Regions from separate parts of the Proteiniclasticum sp. genome, predicted to be linked through region 2. Evidence: a T-box and tRNA genes for the amino acid it is inferred to sense, from the RefSeq annotation. Region 2 holds a T-box; the other holds one or more tRNA genes.
What was found. A T-box is a leader RNA that pairs with one kind of tRNA and senses whether it is charged. The one in region 2 lies ahead of thrS (threonine--tRNA ligase), so its partner is inferred to be a tRNA-Thr.
Positions count from the first base shown of each region.

Region 1 (15,279 bases), on a different contig from region 2:
TTTGAACTGTCTGCCGAAGGTTGCATGGGTTACCCAGTCTCCGTGCAGAATAAGTGTCTGGCCTACTGATATGAATGGAAATGTACCCAATGCGATATGAATATCCTTGTCATCTTCTATTCTGAAAATACAAAAGGCATTTTCTTCATTCTGAAATATGATGTCGCGTACAACACCTTCTAAATTTTCCATAACTACTCCCTGCATTCTTTCTTAACGTTAATCTCTAGTTATATGATAATCTAAAAGGCTTTGGGTTTCCACATTTCCTGACATGGTTTATTATATATACCTGCAAATAATCTATTCATTTTGATTAATTTATTTTTCCGATTTGCTGTATAATAGAAGAAGAAGAAATCTGCTCAGCAGACTGAAATAGTAAAGAGGTGCAAAAAATGATATTCAAAGATTTTAAAGTGATTTTTCCTGATCGTATTGAAGTGATGTCAGTACAGACAAGAGACGGAAAAATCATCAGTTTCAGTCCTGATTTTTCAGGAGATGAAGTTATAGAAGGTAACGGAAGATATCTTTCACCCGGTTTTGTCGACATCCATATCCATGGAGCGGGTAATCACGACACCATGGAGGCAAGCTTTGAAGCTCTGGAAGCCATATCAACAACCGTAGCAAAGCATGGGACAACAACCTTCCTACCCACAACAATGACCGTGGACGTAAGAGAAATCAGAAAGGCTGTGGAAGCGGCAAAAGAGGCAAAAGGTAAAGTAAGTGGAGCATCCATAGGCGGTGTACATCTGGAGGGACCCTTCATCAGTGAAGGGGCTATCGGTGCACAGAACCCCAACTTCGTCATCAGACCCACACTTGAATCTTTCAGAGAAATGGTGGGTGAAGATCTTGACCTCATCAAGAATATCACCATGGCGCCTGAAGTGGAAGGTGCACTTGAGCTCATTCCATTCCTGAGAAAAAATGATATCAACGTATCCATCGGCCATACTGTGGCTACCTATGAAGAGGCGATGAAAGGCATAAGAGCTGGATGTAATCATTCCACCCATCTGTTCAATGCCATGACTCCATTTACTCATAGACAGCCCGGAGTTGTCGGTGCAATATTTGACACAGATATTTCCACTGAGACCATATCCGACGGCATTCATGTCAGCTATCCCTCACTTCGTATCGCCTACAAAGCCAAATCCACGGATAAAGTGCTGCTGGTCACCGATGCCATGATGGCCTGCGGAATGCCCGACGGTATCTATTCACTCGGCGGACAGGATGTCATTTCCAAAGAAGGTGCGGCAAGACTCACTTCAGGCGCTCTGGCCGGTTCCATTCTGACCATGGACAAAGCAGTGAAGAATGTGTTTGAGCATACCGATATTCCTCTTCATGAAGTCATTAAGATGGCTTCATTAAACGGTGCTAAATTTATCGGCGCTGAAAAGACGAAAGGTAAGATTGCACTGAATTATGATGCTGATCTTCTTGTTCTTTCCGAAAACCTGGAAGTTCTCCATGTTTATATTGAAGGCAGACAGTTCATCTAGAAAAATATCTGAAAAGGACATCATTCCCGTGAATGGTGTCCTTTTATATATGCTGAAATCCGCATGTTTTCGATCAGACTTTGTTTAAATCATTATGAAGTTTTCTGTAAGTAATACTCCTGACATGATTTTGATACTAAAATGTAGCTAAGACATAATACAATCAGATAAAGAAATCCTTATTATACAAGGAGGTGAACAGAAAACATCATATAAGATGTTTTCTCGATCATGAAACTGACAGAAAGAATCAAAGAACAATTTTCAGGCCTTGGAGACAGCTTTCTCCGTTTCCCTGTAACAGCAATTTTATCATTTATTCTCATGGGACTGCTCATTACTCAAAACGAAAGAAATATTCAGGGTATCTACGAAACGGACACTCTACGAAGAATGGCTATGGTCACAGCCATCGGAATGCTCCTAAGCATTTCTCTGAAACATCTGGCTGAGAGATTCTGGCCGGATAAACCGGCACTGCTCATTACAGTGGTACCTGCCCTGGCCGTTATGGTGCTCTACTACATATTTTATACAGAAGAGATGAATATGGTAAGTACTGTACGTTTTGTGGGAACACTGCTCATCCTCATCATCGCCATATTCTATACACTGAGACTGAAGCTCACAGAAAATTATGAGCATTATGTCGTACGTGTTTTTAACGGACTGTTTATCACTATTCTCTATTCCGGTGTACTGTACTTCGGAATCTCGGCAATCATTTTCACCATCAACGCTCTGTTTGATGCCGATATAGACGGTAAGTGGTTCTTCTATTTCTTCCTTGTTGTCACCTTCATATTCGGCGCACTGATGTTCCTCTCGAAGCTCCCAAGAAAAGAAGAGAACCTTGATGAGCATCTCTATTCCAAAGCCCTCAAAGTTCTTCTGCTTTATATCGTCATTCCGCTGATCACCATTTATACCGGAATCCTTTATGTTTACTTCATCAAGATTCTTGTGACTCAGGAATGGCCACGCGGACTGGTTTCCAATCTGGTTCTCTGGTATTCAGTGGTTTCAGCCGCGGTAATCTTCTTCATTACACCAATACTCCATGAAAATCAGCTGGCAAGACTCTTTAGAACCTGGTTTCCAAGAATACTGCTTCCCATCCTTGCCATGATGTTTGTTTCCATCGCAAAGAGAATATACCAATATGGCGTGACAGAAAACCGCTATCTCGTGGTTCTTCTTGGCCTATGGGTACTCACTGCTATGCTGTACTTCATCATCAAGAAGAAGCTCAATAATATTTTCCTTCCAGTAAGTCTATCGATCCTTGCTGTGATATCCATATTTGGTCCCCTGTCCGCATTCAGTGTTTCTAACTTCAGTCAGAATCAGCGCTTCTCGACATTGCTCGAAAGAAACAATATGCTGGTGTCAGGCGAAGTCGTACCGGGAACCAATGTTTCAGAAGAAGACCGCAAGAATATCTCAAGTATCGTTTCTTATTTTGAGTCAAGAGACCTGGATAAAATCAGACATCTCGATTCAGGATATGCTTACTCGGATTTCAAGGACACCTTCGGATTCGAGCGTGAGGATCATTACGGTAACCCCAATATGGAATACATCAACCTGTTTACCGACCAGAATGAATCCGCATCAGAAGTATCAGGTTTTGATTACCTGTTTATGCTGAACAACTATACAGAATCTGTAACCTTCCAGGACATGAAAATAGAACTCACCGATATAACGAACCTTAAAATCACCCTTAAAGATGAGCTGATCCTTCAAGAAGAACTAAGTGATGATATTCTCGCAATCGTAGAGAAACATGAAGGACAGATGGAAAAAGGCATTCTCAATCCGGAAGATGCTGTTATCCTGCTGGAAAATGAGGAAATCAGTGTAAAAATCACACTACTGGAACTCTCCGCAAGAAGAGAGACCGGTGATGAACTGAATTTCGATCACCTCAGAATCAGCCTGCTGATCGACGTGAAGTAAGGTAACCTAAAGAACAGATAAATTTAAAAGTCCTGCAGCCAGAATTTGATATCTGGTTGCAGGACTTTTATGATTCTTAAATTTCTGATTCAGGTTTATCTATATACTAGCTGAGCAGCGCTCTGATCTCATCGACCTTATCAAGCTTTTCCCATGTCAGATCGAGATCATTTCTTCCAAAGTGTCCATATGCAGCAATCTGTCTGTAGATCGGTCTTCTCAGATCAAGGTCTCTTATGATAGCACCAGGTCTGAGGTCAAACACCTTATTGATGATTTCGATGATGCTCTCGTGTGAGATTTTCTCTGTTCCAAAAGTGAATACCTCAACCGAAATCGGTTTAGCCACACCAATAGCATAGGACAGCTGAACTTCCAGTTTATCGGCAACACCTGCTGCCACCAGATTCTTTGCAACCCATCTTGCAGCATATGCCGCTGAACGGTCAACCTTTGTCGGATCCTTTCCTGAGAAAGCACCGCCGCCGTGTCTGCCGTATCCGCCATAAGTATCGACAATAATCTTTCTTCCTGTAAGACCAGAGTCACCCTGCGGTCCACCAACAATGAACTGTCCAGTCGGATTCACGAATATCTTCGTCTCTTCATCCATGAGTTCTACAGGAATTACAGCCTTAATGACATTTTCGATGATGTCTCTTCTGATTTCTTCCTGTGTCACGATAGAACTGTGCTGTGTGGAGACGACGATGGTGTCCACTCTAACAGGCTTATCATCCTCATCATATTCAATGGTCACCTGAGTCTTGCCATCAGGTCTTAAGTATGGCAGAAGCTCATTTTTTCTGACTTCAGCAAGTCTTCTTGCCAGCTTATGCGCAAAATTCACAGGCATCGGCATATAATCTTCAGTTTCGTTTGTAGCAAAACCGAACATCATCCCCTGATCTCCTGCTCCTGTCTGCAGCATTGCATCATGGTCACCCTCACGGGTTTCAAGAGAAGCGTTAACTCCCTGAGCGATATCTGGTGACTGTTCATCAATAGAAGTCAGTACAGCGCATGTCTCGGCATCAAATCCGAACTTGGCACGAACATATCCGATTTCAGTGACCGTCTTTCTTACGATTTTAGGAATATCCACATAGCAGTCTGTAGTGATTTCCCCCATCACCATCACCATACCTGTTGTCACCGCTGTCTCACAGGCAACTCTCGCCTTAGGATCCTGTTCCAGTATGCTGTCCAGTATGGCATCTGAAATCTGGTCACAGATTTTATCCGGATGTCCTTCTGTTACTGATTCTGAAGTAAATAATCTTTTCATTTTCTCCTCCTTATTTTTACACAACAAAAAACCTCTTCACAATAAGAAGAGGTGTGTCAAAGTTCTACATCTCTCTTATCTCGCAGCGTAATGCTGCAGGAATTGGCACCACGTATTGCTACAGGTTGCCGGGTTTCACAGGGCCCTTTCCCTCCACCTCTCTTGATAAGAGTATTCAATTTTAATTCCATAAAAAAAGACATCAATTGTAACAATTGTGTCTTTGTGGTGGAGGAGAGTGGATTCGAACCACTGAAGCAACTTGCAACAGATTTACAGTCTGCCCCCTTTGGCCACTTGGGTACTCCTCCCTATTTGTGTACAACTGCTTTTTTATATTACAACAGTCTTAGGGTTTTGTCAATAACATTCGCTAAGGTATTTCATCGGAAAAAATGGTGGAGGAGAGTGGATTCGAACCACTGAAGCAACTTGCAACAGATTTACAGTCTGCCCCCTTTGGCCACTTGGGTACTCCTCCTGAAATGTGGAGCTGGTGAACGGAATCGAACCATCAACCTGCTGATTACAAATCAGCTGCTCTACCATTGAGCCACACCAGCAAATGAACTGACAAAGACTAGTATATAGCCTGGACGATGATATTTCAAGGGTTTTTCCAAAAAAATATTTCTGTTTTTTTATCACTGAGTGCATTTTCAGGAACAGAAAACGTTCCTGATTTTCCCTTTGAAAAAGATTGCCTATGAGACTCATGGATGATTGAAATTCACCTGTTACCGATTATCTGGAACAGATCCTGAAAAAATGCAGACTCCGAAATCAGTTTTCGCAGTCTGCACCATCATCATCTGATTATTTAGTTCCGAAAAGTCTATCTCCGGCATCTCCAAGTCCTGGAACGATGTAGCCGTGCTCATTCAGTTTTTCATCGATTGAAGCGATGAAAATATCCACATCCGGATGTGTTTCTGATAGAACCTTGATTCCTTCTGGAGCAGCAACAAGGCCGACAAACTTGATGGACTTCGCTCCTCTTTTCTTCAGCATATGGATCGCATCAACTGCAGATCCGCCAGTTGCAAGCATAGGATCAACTACGATTACGTCTCTTTCTTCGATGTCCTTTGGAAGTTTGCAGAAGTATTCTACAGGCTGTAGTGTGCTCTCATCTCTGTAAAGACCGATGTGTCCGACCTTGGCAGCAGGAACGAGCTTAAGCATACCATCAACCATACCGATACCCGCTCTTAAGATCGGAACGATGGCAAGCTTCTTTCCTGTGATTGTCTTGCAGTGGGCAATCGCAACTGGTGTTTCAATATCAATATCCTCCATCGGCAAGTCTCTGGTCACCTCATAAGCCATAAGTGTGGAAATTTCTTCTACCACCTCTCTGAACTCTTTGGACCCCGTGTTCTTGTCTCTGATGATCGCCAGTTTGTGCAGTACCAGCGGATGATTGATTTCTATTACTCTACCCATTATTTTTCCTCCTCAACTTCTATATATTTCTCTTCCAGTGATGTGATCTTATCGATTCTTGTCTGATGTCTTCCGCCTTCAAACTTCGTAGTCAAAAACGTATCAACGATGTCAAGAGCCAATGAAGGTCCGATTACCCTCTCGCCCATGGTCAGTATATTGGCATCATTGTGTTCTCTTGTCGCATGTGCACTGAATGTATCATGACAAAGGGCTGCACGGATTCCTCTGATCTTGTTTGCCGCAATCCCGATACCGATACCTGTTCCGCAGATAAGGATACCTAAATCCTGACTTTTATCTGCAATACTTAGTGCGACCTTTTCCGAGATATCCGGATAATCACAGGACTCTCGGGTATATGTACCGAAATCCCTGACCTCATATCCTTTCTTCTCGAGATGTTCCTTCACCGTTTCTTTCAGCGTGATGCCGCCATGGTCAGAACCAATTGCAATCTTCATGTTTACCTCCTGAACTTTTCAAAATCTTGTATACTCTGGATCAGTGTTCTGATTTCACTGAACGTTCTGATATATACTTCTTCTTCCATGCCGTAAGGGTCCATAACGTCCCCTGTTTCGCCGGCAAGCTCTTTAAGCGTAAATACCTTTTCCCCGCCGTATCGCCTTCTGATTTCCATTTTCTGTGCTTCTGTCATGGTGATGATATAATCCGCTTTCACCACATCACCATCAAGTATTTCCTCAGCTTCCCGATTTTCATTATAACCGTATTCCCGAAGCAGAATTTTCTTCGCTTCCGGAGATAGAATACTGCCTCTCTGAACATAAAGTCCTCGTGAAGACGCCTCTGCCTTGTGATAGGTTTCATTGAAAATCACTTCGGCCATAGGACTTCTGCATGTATTACCTGTGCATACAAACAACACTTTCATCTCTACACCTCAATTATATTGAATCCTGACGCCTTCTTCAGACGGTTCATGATCGCCTGTCCCACACCCTCCTCTGAAAGCCCTTCTGCAAGGATCAGATCCACATCTGAATCATCAAAGCTTCTGAGCCCTTCAAAAAGATTTCGCGCAAGCTCTTCCTGATTCTTCTCGCTGCCTAAAGAAATAAATCTGACATTTTCTCTATTATACAACTTCTCCCGCTCTATCGGTGAAAGAATTCCTACATGTTTTCCATCCCGGATATTCTTTTCCATTAGTTCGACGATCTTATCTGCCACATTTTTCTTACTCCCAGATATGATGGTCAATGGTGCTTCTGGTGCATAATGACGATACTTCATTCCAGGCGCCTTTGGGGTTTCCTTTTCGTCCGCTCTGGTCTTTGCCTCATCATAAACCACTTCATGATCAACCTCCCAAAGATCTTCATATGTGATGAATCCTGGCCTTAAAAGGCGGGGAGGATGAACGCTGTAGTCCACAATGGTGGATTCAAGACCCACAATGGAACTACCGTCACCTATAATCATATCCACTCTACCATCAAGATCTTCCACACACCTTTCAAAGTTTGTGGGACTCGGTTTTCCGGAAATATTGGCTGATGGTGCGGCAATAGGGTGTCCCAGTGCTTTTATGAGCATTCTCGCAACCTCATTCGATGGCATTCTGACACCCACCGTATCAAGTCCGGCGCTGGTTTCAAGAGGTACGAGATCTGTTTTCATAAGGATGATGGTCAAGGGTCCAGGCCAGAACCTGTCCATCAGCTCCTGAGCCTTCGACGGTACTGATCTGACATATTCTGAAAGATCAGCATCTGCAACATGGATGATGAGAGGATTATCCTGAGGCCTTCCCTTTGCTTCAAATATCTTTTTGACCGCATCCTTATTCAGTGCATCGGCACCAAGGCCGTATACTGTTTCTGTAGGAAATGCGACAACTCCCCCTCTACTCAGTATCTCTGCACCTTTATCCACTGCCGATCTGTCTGTTCCATTTTTGAAATTGACTTTGATTGTATCCATTTTCACCTCAAAAATGGGGACAGTAAAACTGTCCCCCTCATTAGTTATTTCTGTTACCCATGGCCTTCAATTTTTCAGCCTGGTCGTATCTGATAAGGGAATCAAACATTTCATCCATATCTCCATTAAGGAATGCTTCAAGTTTATAAAGCGTGAGATTGATCCTGTGGTCCGACACTCTTCCCTGAGGATAATTGTATGTTCTGATTCTCTCGGAACGGTCACCCGTACCTACCTGTGATTTTCTTTCGTCAGCTATGCCCTTGCTTCTTTCACTCTGCGCAATTTCATAAAGCCTTGCTCTTAATATCTTAAGCGCTTTTTCCTTGTTCTTCAGCTGTGATTTTTCATCCTGTACGGCAACGACAAGTCCCGATGGCAGATGAGTAACTCGAACAGCGGAGTCGGTAGTATTAACGGACTGTCCGCCATTACCTGATGAACGGTAAACGTCTACCCTGATTTCATTCATATTGATGACAACGTCAACATCATCCACTTCAGGCAGAACTGCAACTGTTGCTGTGGATGTATGTATTCTTCCTGAACTTTCAGTATCAGGAACTCTCTGTACTCTATGTACCCCTGACTCATACTTCATCAGGGAATAGACACCGTGCCCCTTAACCATAAACACGACTTCCTTGAATCCGCCGATGTCTGTTTCATTAAGGCTCATGATTTCCACTTTCCATCTTTTGCTTTCTGCATATTTTACATACATTCTATACAGGTTGTACGCAAAAAGTGCTGCCTCATCTCCGCCTGCGCCACCACGAATTTCAACAAAAACGTTCTTGTCGTCATTGGGATCCTTAGGAAGAAGCATGATCTGAAGTTCAGACTCGATGTTGTCAAGTCTTGCCTTGATGGTTCTCACATCTTCATTGATCATTTCTCTCATGTCCTGGTCGTCTTCAGACTGAAGCATCTCCATATTTGAGTCGAGCTCATCCTTTAAACCTTTGAATTCACGGTACTTCGTAACGATCGCTTCAAGATCGGAGTGCTCTTTTACAAGTTTCTGCCATGCTTCCTGATCCGCAATGACACTCGGGTCACTGATTCTCATGGTAAGCTCTTCATATTTACCTTCTACAAAACATAATCTTTCTAACATTAATCTCTCTCCTTAATTCTAAATGATATGAAAAAATAACGTCAGGAAGCTAAGTCTCTGGAATGAGTTCTCCGGAAACTACCCGATGATGACCCGAAAGGTCATTTATGGTTATGACATTTTTAAATCCATTTTCTTTTAACATATTTTCCACCTCTTGACTCTGGTCATAACCGATCTCAAAAATCAGTATGCCATGATCCGTCAGATGCTGCCTTGCCTGCATTGCTATGGTTTTATAGAAATCCAGTCCTCGTATTCCTCCATAAAGAGCAAGATGAGGCTCATAGTCTTTCACAGAAACCGATAAAGTCTCCATATCCTCCTGACTGATATAGGGAGGATTACTGATGATGAGATCATACTGATCATCAATCTTCTGAAAAAGGTCCGATACGATGAAATTCACCCTATCTCTGACACCAAGCTTTTCGGCGTTTTCTTCCGAGACTAGAATGGCTCCTTTATTTATATCAGAAAGTGTTACATTTGTAAATTCCAAGATTTTGGCTATAGACAGCCCAATAGCACCTGATCCGGAGCACAGATCAAGTATTTTTCGGCATTTCTTTTCCCTGATAACCTCAACAGCCTTTTCCACAGCAATTTCCGTGTCCGGTCTTGGTATGAGTGTATCTTCATTCACCCTGAAGGCAAATCCCATAAATTCCTTGTATCCTAAAATATAGGCAACCGGTTTTCCTTCTGCACGGGCTCTGATCATCTCGAAGAATCTCTCGAGAGAATCAGAGTCGAGCTCTTCATCCCGATTTGCGAGCAGATAGCCATCATCCTTTAAGAGCACTTCTTTAAGAAGTACTCTTGCATCAAGTGCCGGCGTGTCAGATATTTCTTTTAACATTCCCTGTGCCTGCCTGAGCACTTCTACGATACGCATCTTTATACCAGCCCTTCAGCTTCCTTGAGTGCTCTGATGGATACTTCCAGCATTTCGTCCAGAGGTTCTTTTGTGGTCAGTCTCTGAAGCATCATTCCAGGATAGGCGATGATTTTCTGAACGGGTCCCTTTGTCTTTCCAAGCCACCTTAGAATTTCATAGGTGATGCCGGAAATAAGCGGAAGTAGCAGAATCCTTGATACGATTCTCATGAGCGGATCTGTCCATCCTGTAAAACTGAAAACGATGATGCTTACAGCCATAACAAGAAACATAAAGTTGGTTCCGCATCTTTCATGAAATCTTGTGCAGGATCTCACATTTTCCACGGTAAGTTCCATCTCATTTTCATAGCAGATAATCGCTTTATGCTCCGCGCCATGATATTGAAACACCCTGTAGATATCTTTCATCTTGCTGATTCCGTAAAGGTATCCGATAAATATGCTCAACCTGATCACCGCTTCAATGACATTCAGGGCGATATGGGGTAGGTCATAATTTCTGAGTACCCCTGTAATCAGTGTGGGGAGAACAAAGAACAGGAGTACACTGATGCTCAGACTGAAAATCATGGTCAGGGTCTCTATGATCTTTTCCCCTTTGTCTCCGAATTTATCCTTCAGAAATTTATCGAATTTTGAGGGTTCATCTTCAATACCGAATATCGATGCGGACCAGTTGAGGCTCTTTATTCCAATCTTCATGGAATCGACCAGCGCGACAGCACCTCTTATGAGTGGCCATCTCAGTACTTTATATTTCATGGAGAGGGGCTTAGTATCATCGTGGTTCACCACGATCTCTCCTTCAGGACTTCGTACAGCCGTCGCAATTCCCTTTAGGCCTCTCATCATAACGCCTTCAATGACTGCCTGTCCCCCTACAGTTGTGTTTCTCATCTATTCACCAATTCCTTATTTTGATTTATTTCTTTCTTGCATTTTCTTTCTGAACTTGAAATAACAGTCAGCGCAAAGAGACTGGTACTCAACATTTCCCACCATATCGATGGCAACCTGTTCTCCTTCGAATACAAATTCACCATTGATCTTCCTACCGTTAAGAAGCGCTTTCTTGCCGCAGGTGCATATGGTTTTCAGTTCTTCAATGCTGTGCGCGAGCAGAAGAAGCCTTGCGCTTCCCTCAAAGCCGTTCATGAGAAAGTCTGTTCTTAGTCCATAACATATCACAGGTACCTTAAGAATAACTGCAACCTGAAGAAGTTCATCTATGTGCTTTTCTTTCAGAAACTGGACTTCATCCACCAGTATACAGTTGATTTTGCCTTCGCTCTGTATCCATTTCTCGGTAACTTCATAGAGGTTATCCTCATCACTTACTGCGAAATCCGCATCCCTGACGACTCCAAGCCTTGAAACCAGCTGGTTGCCGCCTTTTGCATCTACCTGAGGTTTGAAGATCTTGACTTTCATCCCTCTTTCCTCATAGTTATAAGCAACCTGCATGAGGTTGGTGGATTTTCCTGAGTTCATTGCTCCGTACCTAAAATAAAGTTTGCTCATCTCAAATTCTCCTAACTTCCTTAATACCCCATCTATTATAACATCTACCCTCATCATAATCCATAAGTATAGTTGACTACTTGCCGGGTAAGTGTTAGAATTGAAGAGTTAAAAAACAATGAAATTGAGGTGAATTAAATGAAAGAAGGCATACATCCAAATTACAACTCTGAAGCTGTTGTTAAGTGTGCATGTGGAAACACATTCGTTACTGGATCAGTAAAGGATGAACTTAAGGTTGAAATATGCTCTCAGTGCCATCCATTCTTCACAGGTAAGCAGAAGATTGTTGATGTGGGCGGAAGAGTTGATCGTTTCAAGAAGAAGTTCAACATCACTTCTACAAACGAAGAAGAATAGAATCTTCATTTAATTAAGGATCATTATTGGTCCTTTTTTATTTTATCTTAATATAAGGAAGGATCTTCGCAAAGACACCGCAAAGATCCTTCCTTTTTCTTATATCAGCCCCAGCTCTTCAGCCATTTCATTGAGATAGGTCCATCTCTCCATTGCTTCTTCCAGCTCTTTTTCAACCGCTTCCTTTTCGCTCACGAGCTCATTCAGCTTCTCAAAATCTGTAGCATGTTTTTCTATGGCCCCCTCAAGCTCAGCAATCTTATTTTCCAGATCTTCGATCCGTTTATCGATGCCATCGAACTCCCGCTGCTCCTTAAAGGAAAATTTCTTTGCCTTCTCCTTCTGTCTCACTTTCTGGGGAGTTTCCCTGACTATTTTCTCTTCCTCTTCTTTTTCCTCCGCTTCCTTCTTCTCCTCATAATCCGAGTAGTTTCCGAATATGATCTGAACATCCCCGTCTCCCTTAAAGAAGAATATCTTTTCAGCAACGCGGTCAAGGAAATAACGGTCATGTGAAACTGTGATGACAGCTCCAGGGAAGTTTTCCAGATAGTCTTCCAGTATCGAAAGTGTTGCGATGTCCAGATCATTGGTCGGTTCATCCAGAAGAATCACATTCGGTTTTTCCATAAGGATCCTGAGTAGCATCAGTCTTCTCTTCTCTCCACCTGAAAGTCTGTTTATGGGGGTCCACTGCTCATATGGTGGAAACAGGAATGTCTCCAGCATCTGAGAAGCAGTGACCGATCCATCTACCGTTTCGATGATTTCGGCGGCTTCCTTGATGAAGTCTATGACTCTCATCTCCTCATTCATGATGGTATATTCCTGAGACAGGAATCCGATTTTCACTGTTTCACCCACATCTATTGTGCCTTTGTCCGGCGCAACCTGTCCTGCAATCATCTTAAGAAAGGTTGACTTGCCGATGCCATTAGGACCGATGATTCCGATTCTGTCATCTTTTAGAACATTATAATTGAAGTCCTTAAGCAGTATATCTTCATCGTATGCTTTGGAAAGAGATGAGATTTCCACAATTTTCTTTCCAAGCCTTGAGGAAACCGTTCTGATTTCCACTTCATTATCCTCAAAGTGACCTTCCTGATTTTTCAGTGCCTCATATCTGTCGATTCTGGCTTTCTGTTTTGTACTTCTTGCCTTCGCACCTTTTCTGATCCAGGCAAGTTCACTTTCCAGAAGTTTTTTTCTTTTTCTGTCAGCCACTTCCTGAAGTTCCTGCCTTGATGCTTTCATTTCCAGATATTTGGAATAGTTGACGGGATAACTGTAAATTGATCCATGATCGATTTCAAGAATCCTGTTGGTCACCCTCTCAAGAAAGTACCTGTCATGGGTCACCATGAGGAGAGCTCCTCTTCGCTCCTTGAGATATTTCTCGAGCCAAGCCACCGTATCATTATCGATATGGTTTGTCGGCTCATCAAGAATAAGCAGATCGCATGGCGCGATAAGTGAAGTGGCCATGGCCACCCTTTTCTTCTGTCCACCTGAAAGTTCACCCATCTTTTTATGGAAATCTGTAATACCAAGCTTTGTGAGGATGGATTTTGCCTCCGCTTCCATACCCCAGGCATCCAGACTGTCCATTTTCCCCGTCAGCTGAATCAGCGATTTCTGATGGATTTTATTCTCGGGTTCAGAACTTGAGCGCTCAAGAGCTTCTTCATAAGCTCTGATCGTGTTCAGCTCTGGTGAATCTCCGCTGAACACCTGGTCAAGAACTGTATGTTCATCGCTGAAATCGGGCTCCTGTGAAAGGTATTCCACACGAATCTTACCCACTCTCTGCACAGTTCCCTCATCAGGTGGAATGATTCCCGCAATCACCTTCAGCAGCGTTGATTTCCCTGTACCGTTTATCCCTATGATTCCGATTTTATCTGTATCTGTAAAGGTAAAGCTGACCTCTTCAAAGAGTTTCTTTTCCCCGAAATTTTTCGTTAAGTTCTCTACTGTAATGATATTCAATGTGATTTCTCCTTCTTAGGTTTAATCTACCCATTATCATACATCATTTCCAAAATCTTTGGTAGAAGCGATCCTCCAAAAAAAAGTTCCTTCAGACGATATGGTCATCGACTGAAGGAACTTTTGTATCATAGATTACTGTGCCATGAAGAGTTCAATGTCTTCATCCACTTCACCGATTGGGCTGATTCCGAATTTTTCAACAAGGACATTTGCCACGTTAGGTGAGAGGAATGCAGGTAGTGTTGGTCCCAGGTGAATATTCTTGACACCAAGGTGCAGCAGTGCCAGAAGAACGATGACCGCTTTCTGCTCATACCATGCAATGTTGTATGCGATAGGCAGATCATTGAGATCCTCAAGTCCGAAGATCTTCTTTAGGGTAAGCGCAATGACAACCAGGGAATAGGAGTCGTTGCACTGTCCTGCATCAAGCACTCTAGGAATTCCGCCGATGTCACCCAATGGAAGCTTGTTGTATCTGTATTTTGCACAGCCTGCAGTGAGGATAACTGAATCCTGTGGAAGCTTTTCAGCAAATTCAGTGTAGTAGTTTCTGGAGTTCATTCTTCCGTCGCATCCTGCCATAACGACAAACTTTCTGATGGCGCCGCTCTTCACCGCATCCACTACCTTATCTGCCAGTGCGATGACCTGTGCATGAGCAAATCCGCCGACGATCTTTCCTGTTTCGATTTCTGTTGGTGATTTTAGCTTCTTGGCCATTTCGATGATTGCAGAGAAATCTTTGATGCCATTTTCATCAGCTTCGATGTGTGTGCATCCTGGGAATCCTGAAGCACCTGTTGTAAAGATTCTATTTCTCAGGCTTTCATTTCTAGGCGGAACGATACAGTTTGTCGTAAAGAGTACCGGTCCGTTGAAGGATTCAAATTCTTCGACCTGTTTCCACCAGGCGTTTCCATAGTTACCCACAAAGTTGTCATACTTTTTGAACTCAGGATAATAGTGAGCAGGAAGCATTTCACTATGGGTATAGACATCCACTCCTGTTCCCCTTGTCTGCTCAAGAAGCTGCTTAAGATCGGTAAGATCATGTCCTGATATCAGGATAGCAGGTTTATCGCCTACGCCGATGTTGACTTCTGTCACTTCAGGATTACCGAACATGGAAGTGTTGGCATCATCAAGAAGCGCCATCGCACTCACTCCAAGCTCTCCTGTCTTCAGTGTCAGGGCAACAAGCTCATCTG
Region 1 is NZ_DAMBTF010000006.1:86,159-101,437, forward strand. Features, by position in the region: gene RTX25_RS04905 (ATP-dependent RecD-like DNA helicase) at 1-192, opposite strand, end outside; gene nagA (N-acetylglucosamine-6-phosphate deacetylase) at 399-1,523, shown strand; gene RTX25_RS04915 (DUF4153 domain-containing protein) at 1,755-3,485, shown strand; gene metK (methionine adenosyltransferase) at 3,592-4,773, opposite strand; SAM riboswitch class I at 4,846-4,945, opposite strand; tRNA gene RTX25_RS04925 (tRNA-Tyr) at 5,000-5,084, opposite strand; tRNA gene RTX25_RS04930 (tRNA-Tyr) at 5,170-5,254, opposite strand; tRNA gene RTX25_RS04935 (tRNA-Thr) at 5,262-5,336, opposite strand; gene upp (uracil phosphoribosyltransferase) at 5,590-6,219, opposite strand; gene rpiB (ribose 5-phosphate isomerase B) at 6,219-6,683, opposite strand; gene RTX25_RS04950 (low molecular weight protein arginine phosphatase) at 6,686-7,117, opposite strand; gene RTX25_RS04955 (L-threonylcarbamoyladenylate synthase) at 7,120-8,169, opposite strand; gene prfA (peptide chain release factor 1) at 8,210-9,289, opposite strand; gene prmC (peptide chain release factor N(5)-glutamine methyltransferase) at 9,339-10,187, opposite strand; gene RTX25_RS04970 (DUF1385 domain-containing protein) at 10,190-11,089, opposite strand; gene RTX25_RS04975 (thymidine kinase) at 11,105-11,713, opposite strand; gene rpmE (50S ribosomal protein L31) at 11,852-12,073, shown strand; gene RTX25_RS04985 (ABC-F family ATP-binding cassette domain-containing protein) at 12,173-14,065, opposite strand; gene hcp (hydroxylamine reductase) at 14,201-15,279, opposite strand, start outside.
Region 1: it has a tRNA-Thr gene. The T-box ahead of thrS (threonine--tRNA ligase) is inferred to sense a tRNA for this amino acid. The anticodon was not compared.

Region 2 (15,279 bases):
TTTAATATCCGCGCGACTAAGAATCACAGAAAGATCGTTTACCTTGACGTTACGAATGCTCAAGTCACTTGATCCCTCTATTTCACAGGCTGCTATGGTGTCCCAGAGGGCAATATGGTTTTCAAGGAGCATGGCGGTTTTTCCTTCAATTTCGCTGATGTCCCCATTATATCCTGTGACGGCTTTCATCACTTTCCAGAAGCGGTTCTGAGGGTGTGCATAGAAGAATTTTTCATTCCTGGATTTAACGGATGGGAAACTGCCAAGAATCAGCACTCTGGAATTTTCATCATAAATCGGACCGAAAGGATGGATCTCATTTGTTTTCATAGTTAATCACCTCTTCGTGCGCTTTTGTTTCAATTATTATAACATAGCAGACGGCATGGCCTAACTTATCGCAAATCCTTTAAATCAGCACTGCCAGCTGATATAATGAAGAAAATAAGCGATTAGGAGAAATATATGGAAAAAACACTGGTTCTCATCAAACCCGATGCAGTTGAAAGAAATCTTATCGGAAAAATCATCAGTATGTATGAAGAAAGAGGATTGAAGGTGACTGCACTGAGAATGGTTCATGCAGACATCGATCTTGCCGGCAGACATTATGAAGAACATGTGGGAAGACCCTATTTCGAAAGGCTGATGACCTATATTACAAGAAGTCCACTAGTGGCAATGGTCCTGAGTGGAGAGAATGCGATTTCTCTGGTGCGCGAGATCAACGGGAAAACGAATCCGCCTGAGGCTGCTAAAGGGACAATAAGAGCACTGTACGGAATAGACAATTCACTGAATTCAGTTCATGCATCAGATTCTTTGGAGAATGCGGAATATGAAATCAGTATCTGGTTTTAATGAAAAAGACTGAAGCGATCAGAATCTGATCTCTTCAGTCTTTTTCATTGAATTGATGCATAGCTCTGTTAACGGTGTGCCTTGTCTCGTTTAAGAACTGCTGACAGCTTTGTTTCCCGACCTTCCTGTATTCTTCTGTAATTAGGCAGGTGAAGCTTCAGGCTGAGCAGTCCGCCCAGAACGGAGATGATTATGGGCAATAGACCCATGTCTTTGAAAAACGTCATGGCTGAAATATAGAAGACCAGTGCAAGTGTGCCCACTACAATATAATCAGTGATGAAGGTCGTTGCGATGATGATCAGAATACCGATGAGGCCATATAAGGGATTCATGCCCAGAAGGATGCCGATCATCGTAGCAGTGCCTTTTCCGCCCTTGAAGTTCATAAAGAACGGATAGATATGTCCAAGGACTGCAGAGTAGCCTGCGATGTAGAGAATTGGCGCGCCTTGTGCATTAAAGCCTGCATTAAACAGCTGTCTGGCAAGCAGAACAGCAGCTACTCCCTTAAGCACATCAACGATCGCGACAACTGCGCCGAATTTCCATCCAAGCGACTCTACTGCGTTTGATGCGCCTGCATTCCCTTGCCCCAATGTTCTGATGTCCACTTTTCTGACATATTTACCTAAAATATAGGATGTCTGTATGTTTCCCAGCAGGTATCCGATAACTGCTGCAATTATAAAATCTCTCATATTTCTCCTAATGATTCAGTCCTTTTATTTGTACGTGGTCTGTTATGCTTCAGTTAATTGAATTTCCGAAATGAGTTTATCCAAAGATTTCCTGTCTGTAAAATCAACCTTACGTTGAAATACTGCAAGCATTCCTTTTTCGTCTGATGTCAGTGAGTTTCCTTTCTTCTGCTTCCGTGTGATTTTCAGCTTCAGAAGTCTCATAAGAACCTTATCGACAAAGCCGAGTCTTGCGAAATCGAAACCTCCGCGAAAGTAGTACAGAGAAATGTTCTTCTGAGTATACTGCTTCAGATTGTTTTCGTATATCTCTTTTCTCACTTCCGACGAATCGTGAGACAGCCCCGTAGTGAATATCACGATCTTTTTAAGAGAGCCTGCTCTCTCCGGGGTGAGGATATCTTTAAGCCCGTTGATACCGATGGCGTATAGTCCTCCGCCATAGATAAGGACTTCCTTATCCGAAAGCACCTCATACGGTTTACTGAGTTTCTTCAGATCATACGCCTCAACGGAAAGTTCTTCTGCAATCCAGTCGGCGTATTTTTTGGTGTATCCGGTTTTCGAAGAGTAAATCACTGCTGCTTTCATGCTTTTCCTCCTGATATAAACTTTTCTATATAAAAGATATCATTTAGAGAGAAAGAGTCAAGTCTTTTTTCCAAAGAAGAAAGACGCAAATTATCTTGCGTCTTTCTTAATCCGGATTCCAAGCGAGACATGAGTCAGATAAGAAAATCATGTTCTTCATCCTCGACCAGCTGGTATCCGCTCATGAGAAAGTCTATGATGTCTACTTTTCTGAAGCCTTCCTTATCTCTTTTCAGGGTTTTCACAAGGTTTCTCAGAAGACTGTTAGAAAGCTGCGCTCTTTTTCTGATTTCCTCTTCCCTGTAGAAGGTCTCCGGAAAAAGGTCATGCAGTTTACTCTGCAGTTCTTTCTTATATTCCATATCCACTTCGGAATCTCGGTGAGGACCATATTGTCCCCTGTGATGCTCATCACAGAGATAGATCCTGTTCAGCGGATATTCAAGGCCGCCTTCATCTTTATGAATGATATGGTGTGTGTCACCTTCTTTGCCACATTCAACACATTTATTCAATTCGTGACCTCTAATTCTGCTCTTTGTTATCTTTTTCGGCAAAATGATAATTGAATCTTGTTTCGTCTTCATGGACCACTCTTTCGATGAATGATTTCATGTCGATTTTTCCTTCATCGCCCTTTTCACGGCTTGTTACAGAAAGTGTTCCTGTTTCCTGTTCCTGTTCGCCTATGACGACGAAATAAGGTATCTTTTCATTTCTGGCTTCACGGATTTTATAACCGATTTTCTCGTTTCTTCCATCCATTTCAGCTCTGATTCCCTTTTTCTTCATCTCGGCAAGAACCTTTTCCACATAATCGTGATATTTCTCGGAGATCGGAAGAAGCTTAACCTGAACAGGTGCAAGCCATAGCGGCATTGCTCCGGCATACTTTTCGATGAGAATCGCAAGTGTTCTCTCATAGCATCCGATGGATGTTCTATGGATGACAAACGGATGCTTCTTCTGCCCGTCGCTGTCTACATAAGTCATATTGAATCTGCCAGGCAGAGCGAAGTCAATCTGAACTGTGATGATTGTATCTTCTTTTCCGTGCACGTTCTTCATCTGAAGATCCAGTTTAGGTCCGTAGAAAGCCGCTTCACCTTCAGCTTCGACATAATCGATGCCTGCATGATTGAGGATTTCTCTCATGATATTCTGAGTACTTTCCCACGCTTCAGGATTGTTGATGTATTTATGAGTGTCCTTAGGATCCCATTTGGAGAAGCGGTAAGTGATGTCCTCTTTAATACCCAGTGTCTCCATGACATAGTTTGTCAGGTCAAGTACACCTCTGAATTCCTCTTCCAGCTGATCAGGTCTTACAATCAGATGTCCTTCAGAAATGGTAAACTGTCTGACTCTTGTCAGGCCATGCATTTCTCCTGAAGACTCGTTTCTGAACAGAGTGGAAGTTTCCCCCATCTTGATGGGCAGATCTCTGTAGCTGTGCTGATCGGAATTGTAGATGGCGAACTGGAACGGACAGGTCATCGGTCTTAAAGCCATGACTTCCCCTTCCACGTCCTCACCGAAAAGATCGCCGTGTCCATGAGGATCCTGACACATGATGAACATGCCGTCCTTATAATGGTCCCAATGTCCAGAAATTTTGAAAAGATCCGATTTTGACATGAGCGGTGTCTGAGTATACTCATAACCTCTGCTCTCTTCTTCATCCTCTATGAATCTTTTCATCACCTGAAGGATCTTTGTTCCTTTATGCTTGAACAGAGGAAGTCCCTGTCCGATGAGATCGGAGGACGTGAAGATGTCCAGCTCTCTGCCCAGCTTGTTGTGGTCACGTTTCTTGGCTTCTTCCACTTTGGCAAGATATTCGTCTAGTTCATTCTTCTTAGGGAATGATGTGCCGTAGATTCTTGATAGCATCTTGTTCTTTTCCGAACCTCTCCAGTAAGCACCTGCTACCTGTGTAAGCTTGAAAGCCTTGACGGATTTTGTGGAAAGAATATGCGGTCCTGCACAAAGATCAGTGAATTCACCCATCTTGTAGAATGAAAGCACTTCATTTTCAGGCAGATCATTGATGAGCTCAACCTTGTAAGGTTCACCCATATCTTCCATTAGCTTCAGCGCTTCATTTCTTGGTAGTGTGTAGCGTTCGAGCTGAAGGTCTTCCTTTACGATCTTTTTCATCTCTTCTTCGATTCTCACAAGATCTTCTGCGGTGAAGCTTCCTTCCTTATCAAAATCGTAGTAGTAGCCTTCTTCAATGGCAGGCCCGATGGCTAGCTTCACTCCTGGAAACAGTCTTTTTACAGCCAGAGCCAGGATGTGGGATGAAGTATGCCTGAAAGCATGTCTTCCGTCCTCGTCGTCAAAGGTCCTGATTTCAAGTTCAGCATCCTCTTCAAGCACATAGCGCAGGTCTACTCTCTTTCCGTTTACCTTTCCTGCCATAGCTGCGCGGCCTAGGCCGGATGAGATGGCGAAGGCAGCATCTTTTACAGTTGAGCCCTTTTCGACCTGTATGATATTGCCGTCTTTCAGTTTCAGATTGATCATGTTATCTCCTCCAATAAAATAAAATAGACCCATCCCTGGAAAGGGACGAGTCATCGTGGTTCCACCCTAATTAAAGTGATGTATCATCACTTCGCTTAAATACCTTAACGCGGCAAACGTAAATACTTATACTCTCGTCTTCGTATTACACTCCCAGGTGGTTTTCATGATGGTCATCTTAGGCAGCTTGCAGCCGGGTCCGCCCTCTCTTCGAAGATTCCTGTCATTACTCGTCCTGTTCATCGTGATCGGAATTTTTAATTGACTTTATTATATACAATCTAATGACATGCGTCAACTTTATTGCATCCCAGGCTTCTGAAGAGACAAATTTTAATCAAAGCGGATATCATTGAAATCGAACAGACGTATAATGGTGGCTTTGCCTGTAACTGTATGGAAGAATACGATATAATGAGTTTAATAATAATAGGAGGACTTCAATTATGCTGACCATAAAACTACATTTTCCAAGATGCAGCGGTCATGAACGGAAGAACAGGCTGATCCAGAGCATTGTATATCGTATCGGTGGAAGGTTCTCGCTGGCGGATAAAGCTGTCAGAGTCATGTTTTATGAATCTGAATTCAGGTCGGATATGGAGTCGAACTTAGGCGATTTCATCCATATCGATGTCGTCTCCTGCCCTCCGATCTCACTTGAAGAAAAACATGTCCTTGCAGAAATACTGAAAGATGAAATCAATATATTCTCCGGAGCAAGAGTTGATGATGTATCCATCTTCATCATGAATACGGACTGTGACTCCTATTTTGAGTAGCAGCAGACAGATATCCCATCTCATTACCGACTACCGGACCAGTGACTTCGAACTGAACAGACTTCAGCAGCTGGGCTTCCAACCTATCGCAACTGAAAAGATCAGCGCGCTTTACGAGGCTGTAGATGGTCACCCTGATCTTCAGTTCGCCTCCATTGACCAGACGCTGATCAGTCATCATGATCTGTCTCACGCGAAATACAGTGAGATTTTTTCTCATGCCCGTCATCTGGTCAAAGGTGAATCTTCCGTGAGACTCCCCTATCCTCATCACATTTCTTTAAACGCACTGATTACTGAAGATCTTTTTCTACACAAGCTCGAGAATACGGATAGTATTCTACTGAATCTGGCACATGATTCTCAAAGAAAACTCATTCATACCCGGCAGGGTTATACAAGGTGCTCGTGCGCTTATGTGGGAAACAGCGCCTTCGTCACTGAAGACAGAGGTATTGCTGAACTGCTTGTTCAAAATGGAAAGAAAGTCTTTTACAGAAAACACTCAAATGTCTCTCTGTCAGGTTTTCCGTACGGTTTTATAGGCGGTGCGCTTTCGCTGGTTCACGGGAATAGTGGTGATATTCTGCTGATCAGTGGTGATCTCTCCAGATATCATTACGGCCATGATCTGAAAAACTTTCTTTTAGAAGAAAGAATCCGATATGAATGCCTCGGAAACGGTCTCCTGATGGACCGTGGTTCTATCATTCAAATCCATAAGTAAATGGTGATATGGAAAATATACTGTCAAAATCTTAACAATAACACAATTACCAGTTTCCCTGGTCTGAAAATACTTGAAATGAAGGCTGTTCCGCTATATAATGACTTTGTTTGGTAAATATTTAACAAGGGGAGAGAAGAATGTGTAATTTATCACAGAATCCAAAGATCCAGGAACTGGATGCATTTATATTAAAAATAAATGCGAAAGAATCAGATCTTATTGAAGTCCTCCATCATGCGCAGAACCTGTTCGGATACATTTCCGAGGAGCTTCTGGGCCATATCAGCGAGAAGATTTCAGTACCTAAAGCAAAAATTTATGGTGTCGTCAGTTTCTATTCGTATTTCACCACAGAGCCCAGAGGAAAAAATGTCATCAACGTCTGTATGGGGACAGCCTGCTTTGTGCGTGGCGCGGATAAGATCCTAAGAGAATTTGAATCACAGCTCAGAATGAAATCCGGTGAGACCTCCATTGATGGAATTTTCACCATTGACTCACTAAGATGCGTCGGTGCATGCGGACTAGCCCCTGTCGTTATGGTCAACGACAAGGTTTACGGTAGAGTTGAGACTGGTGATGTTCGTCGCATCATAAACGAATGTGAGGTGTAATATGTTAAACAGCATAGATGATCTGAAAAAGATCAGGGAAAATGGTCAGGGACTGCTTTTTCTAAGAAAGAATATCAATACAGTCAGCCCCAAAAGAGAAATCCTTGTCTGCGCCGGTACCGGTTGCCATAGTGCAAGGAGTAAAGAGATCGTAGACAATTTCAACGAGGAGCTTGGAAAGCGTAATCTTTCAGATAAGGCAACCTGTCATATTACCGGATGCTTCGGATTCTGTGAAAAAGGACCGATAGTTAAAATATTTCCGGACGATGTGTTTTACACTGAAGTGACTGAAAAGGATGTGGATGAAATCATTTCTTCCCACATCATTGAAGGCAGAAAAGTTGAACGTCTTCTTTATATCGATCCAAAGACCAGTAAGAAAATCGATACTCAGCAGCATATGGATTTCTATGGAAAACAGAACAGAATCGCACTGAGAAACTGTGGACTTCTTGATCCTGAAAAAATCGAAGAATATATTGCCAATGACGGATATCTCGCTCTTGCCGAAATTCTCACCACCAAACAGCCTATCGATGTGGTCAATACACTTAAAGAATCAGGGCTTAGAGGTCGTGGAGGCGGAGGCTATCCAACAGGTTCGAAATGGGGTATGACGCTCAGAAGCAAAAATGACCAGAAATATATGGTCTGTAATGCTGATGAAGGAGACCCGGGTGCATTCATGGATCGTTCCATCCTTGAAGGAGATCCGCACAGCATCATAGAAGCAATGGCCATCGGAGGTTTTGCTATCGGTGCAAACAAGGGTGTCGTCTATATCAGAGCAGAATATCCCCTCGCCATCAAAAGACTGAAGATAGCCATTGAACAGGCTAAGAGCTATAACCTCCTTGGTAAGAATATCCTGAACACGGGATTTGATTTTGACCTGGACATCAAGTACGGGGCTGGAGCCTTTGTCTGCGGGGAGGAAACAGCACTCATCCAGAGTATCGAAGGTCATAGAGGAGAACCTGTTTCTAAGCCTCCCTACCCTTCCGAATCAGGACTGTTCGGTAAACCGACCTGTGTAAATAATGTCGAGACACTGGCCAATATACCGATCATCTTCCAGAAAGGACCGGAATGGTACTCATCCATAGGTACTGAGTTTTCCAAGGGTACCAAAGTATTCGCTCTTGCGGGAAAGATCAATAATGTGGGTCTTGTTGAAGTGCCTATGGGCATCACTCTAAGAGAGATCATCTATGAAATCGGCGGTGGAATCAAAGGCGGACACGCATTCAAATCTGTTCAGACCGGTGGTCCATCAGGCGGATGCATTACAGAAAAAGATCTGGATACACCAATCGACTATGAATCCTTAAGCAAAATCGGATCCATGATGGGATCAGGCGGTATGATTGTCATGGATGAAGAAAACTGCATGGTGGATATAGCGAAGTTCTATCTGGACTTCACCGTTGAAGAATCCTGCGGAAAATGTACAGCCTGCAGAATCGGCAACAAGCGTCTTCTGGAAATTCTGACCAGAATCACACAAGGTAAGGGAGAACTTGATGATCTTGAAAAACTCCATACCTTGTCAGAGACCATCAAAGACACGTCCCTGTGCGGACTGGGACAGACTGCGCCTAATCCGATTCTAAGTACGCTGAAATTCTTTGAAGATGAATACAGAGCGCATATCGTAGACAAGAGATGTCCATCAGGCGTCTGCAAGGAACTTTTGAGGTATGTGATTTCCGATGCTTGTATAGGCTGTACCAAATGTGCAAGAGTATGTCCTACTGATGCAATTGTGGGCAAGGTAAGAGAAAAGCATGTCATCGATCAGGAAAAGTGCATCAAATGCGGTTCCTGCTACACAGCATGTCCTGTTAAGCCGATCAAGGCTGTTCAAATTGTATAGGAGGAATAAAAATGGTAACTTTAACAATCAACAATAAAGAAATCCAGGTGCCTGAAAATTTTACGATTCTCCAGGCCGCTGAAACGCTGAATATAAAGATCCCTACCCTTTGCCATCTTGACCTCCACAACATCAAAATGATCAACAAAGTGGCATCTTGCAGAGCCTGTGTGGTTGAAGTTGAAGGCAGAAAGAATCTCGCTCCATCCTGCTCCACACCGGTTTATGAAGGAATGAAAATCAAGACGGATTCATTGAGGGCAATCAGAGCAAGAAGAACTATGGTGGAACTGCTTATATCCGATCATCCGAAGGACTGTCTGGTCTGTCTGAAGAATCAGGAATGTGAACTGCAGACCATCTCCCATGACCTTGGTGTAAAACAGATCCGTTACGAAGGAGAAATGTCTGTATATCCTGTAGATATGTCATCTAAAGCGATCTATAGAGATTCATCCAAATGCATCCTCTGCAGAAGATGCGAGACCATGTGCAATGATGTACAGACTGTACATGCACTTTCAGGTCTGGACAGAGGATTTGATACAGTAGTCGGTCCTGCATTCCATAATCCTCTTGGTGAGACCACATGTACATTCTGCGGACAGTGCGTTGCGGTTTGTCCTACCGGAGCTCTTGTGGAAATCGACAATGTTCCAAAAGTATGGAGAGTACTGGAAGACAAGACAAAGACTGTAGTCGTTCAGGTTGCTCCAGCTGTCAGAGTCGCTCTCGGAGAACTCTTCGGTCTGGAACCTGGAACGGTTGTAACAGGAAGAATGGTTTCAGCACTGAAACATCTGGGATTTGACTTTGTGTTTGATACCAACTTCGCCGCGGATCTGACCATAATGGAAGAAGCACATGAAATGATCGACAGGATCACCAAGAATGAAAATCTTCCTATTCTGACCAGCTGCTGCCCTGCATGGGTGAAGTTCTTCGAGCATCAGTTCCCTGATCTTCTGGATATCCCTTCAACATGCAAGTCTCCTCATGAAATGTTCGGTGCAATCACGAAACATTACTTCGCCGAAAAGCTTGGTGTCAGAGAAGAAGATATGATTGTTGTATCTGTCATGCCTTGCGTAGCGAAGAAGTACGAAGCGGAAAGACCTGAGCTTGAGTACGGCGGCGTGAAGGACGTGGATATCGTCATCACCACTAGAGAGCTGGGTAGAATGATCAAAGAAGCTGGTATCAACTTCCTTCTTCTGGATGATGAGGAGTATGACAATCCCCTCGGAGAATCCACAGGAGCTGCACAGATATTCGGTACCACAGGCGGAGTTATAGAAGCGGCGCTTAGAACAGCTTCAGTTCAGCTCAGCGGAGGTGCAATCGACAAGATCGATTTCACAGAAGTCCGTGGTATGGAAGGCCTTAGAGAGGCAACTGTAAAGATCGGTGACCTTTCCCTCAACATCGCCATTGCAAACGGCCTAGGTAATGCGAGAACCCTGCTGGAAAGCATCAGACAGGGAAAGAGCAACTATCATGCCATTGAGATTATGGCTTGTCCTGGAGGGTGTATAGGCGGTGGTGGACAGCCGTATCACCATGGTGATCTTGAAATCCTGAAGAAAAGAGCTGAAGGTGTCTATGCCATCGACAGCAGTCATAAAATCAGAATGTCTCATGAAAACAAAGCCATACAGGATCTTTATGCAAACTTCCTTGGGAAACCAGGTGGAGATCTTGCGCATAAACTGCTTCACACAACATACTTCAAACGGGACAAATAAATCTGAATCCGAATATCGGCAAAAAAAAGAACAGCTTCGGCTGTTCTTTTTTTATCAACAATTAATAAATAAGAGTTTTATTAAAATTACTCGTTTATGATTTCTTTAAGATCTTTTCCTGCTCTGAAAGCCGGCTGCTTGAATTCAGGAATCTGAATCTCTTCATTTGTCTTAGGGTTTCTGCCAACTCTTGCTTTTCTGTTTTTCACTTCAAATGTACCAAAACCTGAAAGCTGAACCTTATCCCCGTCTGTCAGGGCTTCTACGATACTTTCGATGGTGGCTTTGAGCACCTTTTCTGAGTCTTTCTTTGTGAAGTTTGTCTTTTCTGCAATCTTTGTAACTAACTGTGCTTTATTCATTATTATTAGTCCTCCTTATTTCTGAACACAAAGATTATTAAAACAGAATTTGCCTTATAAATCAAGTGTTTATGAAGATTTTTACTGTATATTGTTATAGTGCATAGGTTTCAAACGATTACAAAATCCTAAATATTGCAGTTTTTCTTGAACTGTCTTACTTACTGATTTTTCCGGACATGAAAAAAGGAACATCATGTTCCCTTTCTCGTGATCAGCTTCTGATTTCTTTAAGCAGTCTGCCGATGTCCTCATGTGTGAAATCGTACTTGGTGTTGCAGAAATGGCAGATCAGTTCTTCAGACTTGTTGTCGTCGTAGAGATGCTGAAGATCTTTTTCGCCGATGGAAATAAGCGCTTTTTCCACCCTTTCGCGTGTGCAGTCACAGTATAGCTCAGGTGTACCTTCACTTAGGATATTAAGATCCATTCCCTCAAAGATGTACTGTATGATTTCCACAATGGAATTTCCATCCCGAAGGAAGGTGGTCAGGCTGGGAATTTCTTCCAGGCGATAGGTGATCAGATCAGCAAGCATCTCGTCAGCACCTGGAAGCATCTGAATGATGAATCCTCCTGCTTTTTGAATGGATCCATCCACATCCACGAGAACCCCCAGTGCAACGGCTGATGGAGTCTGTTCTGATACGGTGTAGAAATAAGCCAGGTCTTCCGCTATTTCTCCTGTGTAGATTGGCGTGGAGCTGACATACGGCTCCTTCATTCCAAGATCGGTGATCACGGTGAATTTACCGTTGATACCGATGATACCCGAGACATCTAGTTTACCCTGAGCGTTCTGTGGAAGATCCGCGTCTGGATTGACGATATATCCTTTTACTCTTCCTCCGGCTCTTCCCGTGACGAGAACACCGCCGGATACTCCTCCACCATTAATCTGCAGGGTGACGGAATCCTGTGCGCCTTTAAGCATTGATCCCATAAGGGCTCCTGCTGTCAGCATTCTTCCATAGGCAGCGGAAGCTGTAGGCATGGTATTGTGTCTTGTTACCGCCTCATTGACAAGAGCAGTTGTTTCAGCTGCGACGATTCTTACGCCACCGCCCTGGGCTGTGGCATGTATGATTTTATCCATTTCCTTACCTCTTTCTTACGATAAATGTTATTCTTTCCGTTCGTTCATGTACCGGGTTTTCTGTGTAGTCATCACAAAGGATGATATTTTCAAATCCTGCGTGTTCAAGCATTTCAATAAGCGTCTCCGTCTCGTAGGCTCTTTCTTCGTGTATCTCTTCGATTCGCTCATAGAGCTTACCTTTCCTGATGAAAAAATTTAAGGACATTTCAACGACGTCATCTTCGTAATAGTTCTCCCAGGTATAAACCAGATCGTCACGGGTCAGAACATAATCGTTGCTGCCTAAAATTTCTCTGATTTTATAGGGCGAATTGACATCGAATATAAAGACCCCACCATCCTCCAGATGCGTATATACCCGTTTAAACAGCTCTTTCATATCCTCTTCATCCAGAATATAGTTCACGGCATCAATGGATGATGTGATGAGATCAAATTTCTGCTGAAAACTGATTTCATTCATGGATAATGCAAAGGATCTATGAGGAATTTTAAGCACATTGAATTTATCCTCTGCCATTGTGAGCATATCCGGCGACAGGTCGACCAGAAACGTTTCTCTGAAATCTCTGCCAAGTATTGAAGAAAGGCTGCCTGTACCGCATCCTAAATCAAGATAGCGATTTGTGCCGTTCACTTCTCTTCTGATAAATCTCGCGATTTTTTCATAGCTGATGTCCTCACTGATGAGTTCATCATAGATTTTTGAAAATCCTAGATAATTGTCCATATCAAAGCCCTTTCCTCAATTATTATCCCTGTCCAACGATTAAATTGGGCATAATGTATTTTATCATGAATTTGGCTATTATCAAAGCCGGAGTCTGCAGCGACGAAAAAGGCCGTCTTTTACAGACAGCCTTAATGATTCATTTGATCAGGATTTCCGCTTTCTACCAGAAAGAGCATACCCTGTGAAGATCGCACCAAAAGCCAGGTATAGCACACCCTGCAGATATGAGCCGTTAATGATGAACAATACGGAAATAATCAGCATAAGGAGTATAACAAGGCTCTGGAATACCAGTAGTCCTTTGAGCATAGTTCTCCCTTCTCTCTTGTAATATGTATCTATTATATGCTCATTTAGTTCCCTGTCAATATCTGAGAACAAAGAGATATGTACTTTCAGATCAGCTTAAGCTCACACTCTCATGCTCCTCGAAGGTATCGTTTACAGATTCCAGAAGATTTATTGCAGAAGAAGACACCTCATATGCTGTTTTTTCCTCGATGCTGCCATCTCCATGAGTTTTTGTGTATATTCTTGACTGCAGTCTTCCTTCGATTTTCACTTTATCGCCCACAGCCATTGCTTTTGTAAATTTTGCGTTTCTTCCCCAGGTGAGCACAGGGATATAATCAGTTTTATTGAAATGCCTGTTCACCGCCAGAAGGATGTCTGTAATCTCGCGTCCAAATGGAGTCATTCGGTAAACCGGCTCCTTGCAGATATATCCCGTAATGAAGATAGAATTGGGTTCATCCGCTTTATCTTCAGGAAAATCGATATGCCTTGCAAATACGGTAAGAAGAAGTTTATTTCTCGAACCGACGATCTTATTATAGCTTCTCAGCTGCCCTGTAATGCGGATATAACGACCTTCCAGATCGGTACCATCAGTCAGAAGTTTCTTTGAAATCGTGATATTGAGAATATCCTTTGAATCACTTAACCGATTCACACTGAATTCAGCTGTATAGAATTCTTCCCCGAAAAGTTCATGACTGAATTCAGGCAGAGTCAGAAAATGTCCTTCTAATATGACTAAGTTATCATTTGTTGCTTCCAAGTTGAGATTCCCCCCATTTATGTTCAATAACATTGCGTCTCAAAGTACTATTAGTACTACAGTTAATTATAACAAAGATGAAGTCGATTACAACCCTTATTCAATGATATAGCATATTAATAGTACAACAGAAGAATGTCATGATGAATTTGAAGGTTGTAAAAGGCAATCATTTTGGGTATGATTGTAATAGCCCGCAAGGAGGAAGAGTAATGAACAATGCATTGGCAGAAAACAAGCTGCTCATCTTATATACCCTATATCAGTCCAAACTGAACCTCACGAAAACACAGTTTTCAAATATCATATTAGAATGTGTATACATCAACTATTTTGAACTGCAGCAGTATATCGATGAACTGATCAAAACCGGTCTCGTTGAACTGGATGTAGTCAATGATAAGGAAGCAATTGTGATATCTGTTCAGGGTAAGTCTGTTCTTGAAATGTTTTCCGATCGTATCCATGACCGGAAGAAGAAGGAAATCGATAAATATCTGATGGAAAACATCAATCATCTGATCAAGGAAACGACCATCAAGCATGAAATCAGCGAAGGACCTCACGGAAGCTTCTCCGTATCACTCAGTGCCTTTGAGAACAAGGATGAACTGATCAAAATAACCATGAATTTCCCCACCAAGGAAACTGCAGAAAAATCAGTACAGAACTGGAAAAACAATTCCACAAAAATCTATGAAATCCTCTATAAGGAACTGATCCGAAAATAGATAAAAAGCACCCCGTAAGCTGACCTTTGTCAGATCAGCTTACGGGGTTTATTCATGATGAAGGACAGGGAATCACTCGTTTATGTGATTGTTAAGGGCTTGCTTAAAAGCATTCTTGACATCCCCTATTGTATAGAGAGAACCGGCGGACAGGATCACATCCCCCACCTGATATGCATCAAGCGCTTTTTCCGCTGCAGCCTTAAAGGAAGCTGCTGTTTCCATATTACGCTGAGGTTCAAGAAGCCGGTAAAGATCTTCTGCATTCAGGGCTCTGAAATCATCCGGTGTAACAAGAATCACTTTCTTTGCGTCCATGGACATGACTTTGGAAACGGAATCGACATCCTTATCACGAAGCATGCCGAGTAAGAGGATGATTTTCCGGTTTCTGAAATAGAAAGCCATAGATTCCTTGAGATTGATTGCGCCGTCAAGGTTATGGGCCCCATCTATGACGATGAGAGGCTCTTCACTTACGACCTCCATTCTACCTGGCCATTGAACTTTCACAAGAGCTCTTCTGATATGTTCTTCCGTTATGGCAGTGTATCCCTGCCTGATGAGTTCAAATGCCGAATAGAGAACAACACCAGCATTCAGCATCTGGTGTATGCCAAGCAGTGAGAGTTTTACGATAATGGGCTCGTGTCCATTCAGATGGTACTGAACGACCTGGAATGTTCCTTCTAGTCTCAGGAATTTGATTTCCCTGCTGCTGGAAAAAGTCAGGTTGGAAGAAATCTCCTTCGCCTTGTCTCTCAGAACCTTTCTCACTTCAGGCTGCTGAGAGGAAGAAACCACAGGATTTCCTTTCATGATTCCGGCTTTATGGAAGGCAATGGACTCAAGCGTACTGCCA
Region 2 is NZ_DAMBTF010000014.1:23,269-38,547, forward strand. Features, by position in the region: gene RTX25_RS09165 (DNA-deoxyinosine glycosylase) at 1-330, opposite strand, end outside; gene ndk (nucleoside-diphosphate kinase) at 466-861, shown strand; gene RTX25_RS09175 (glycerol-3-phosphate acyltransferase) at 930-1,562, opposite strand; gene RTX25_RS09180 (flavodoxin domain-containing protein) at 1,605-2,153, opposite strand; gene RTX25_RS09185 (HNH endonuclease signature motif containing protein) at 2,288-2,668, opposite strand; gene thrS (threonine--tRNA ligase) at 2,679-4,682, opposite strand; T-box leader at 4,721-4,934, opposite strand; gene RTX25_RS09195 (hypothetical protein) at 5,129-5,464, shown strand; gene RTX25_RS09200 (DUF6873 family GME fold protein) at 5,457-6,191, shown strand; gene RTX25_RS09205 (NAD(P)H-dependent oxidoreductase subunit E) at 6,332-6,808, shown strand; gene RTX25_RS09210 (NADH-quinone oxidoreductase subunit NuoF) at 6,810-8,687, shown strand; gene RTX25_RS09215 (NADH-dependent [FeFe] hydrogenase, group A6) at 8,693-10,432, shown strand; gene RTX25_RS09220 (HU family DNA-binding protein) at 10,519-10,794, opposite strand; gene hslO (Hsp33 family molecular chaperone HslO) at 11,009-11,890, opposite strand; gene RTX25_RS09230 (class I SAM-dependent methyltransferase) at 11,895-12,623, opposite strand; gene RTX25_RS09235 (hypothetical protein) at 12,771-12,935, opposite strand; gene RTX25_RS09240 (single-stranded DNA-binding protein) at 13,027-13,686, opposite strand; gene RTX25_RS09245 (DUF4364 family protein) at 13,899-14,417, shown strand; gene RTX25_RS09250 (folylpolyglutamate synthase/dihydrofolate synthase family protein) at 14,490-15,279, opposite strand, start outside.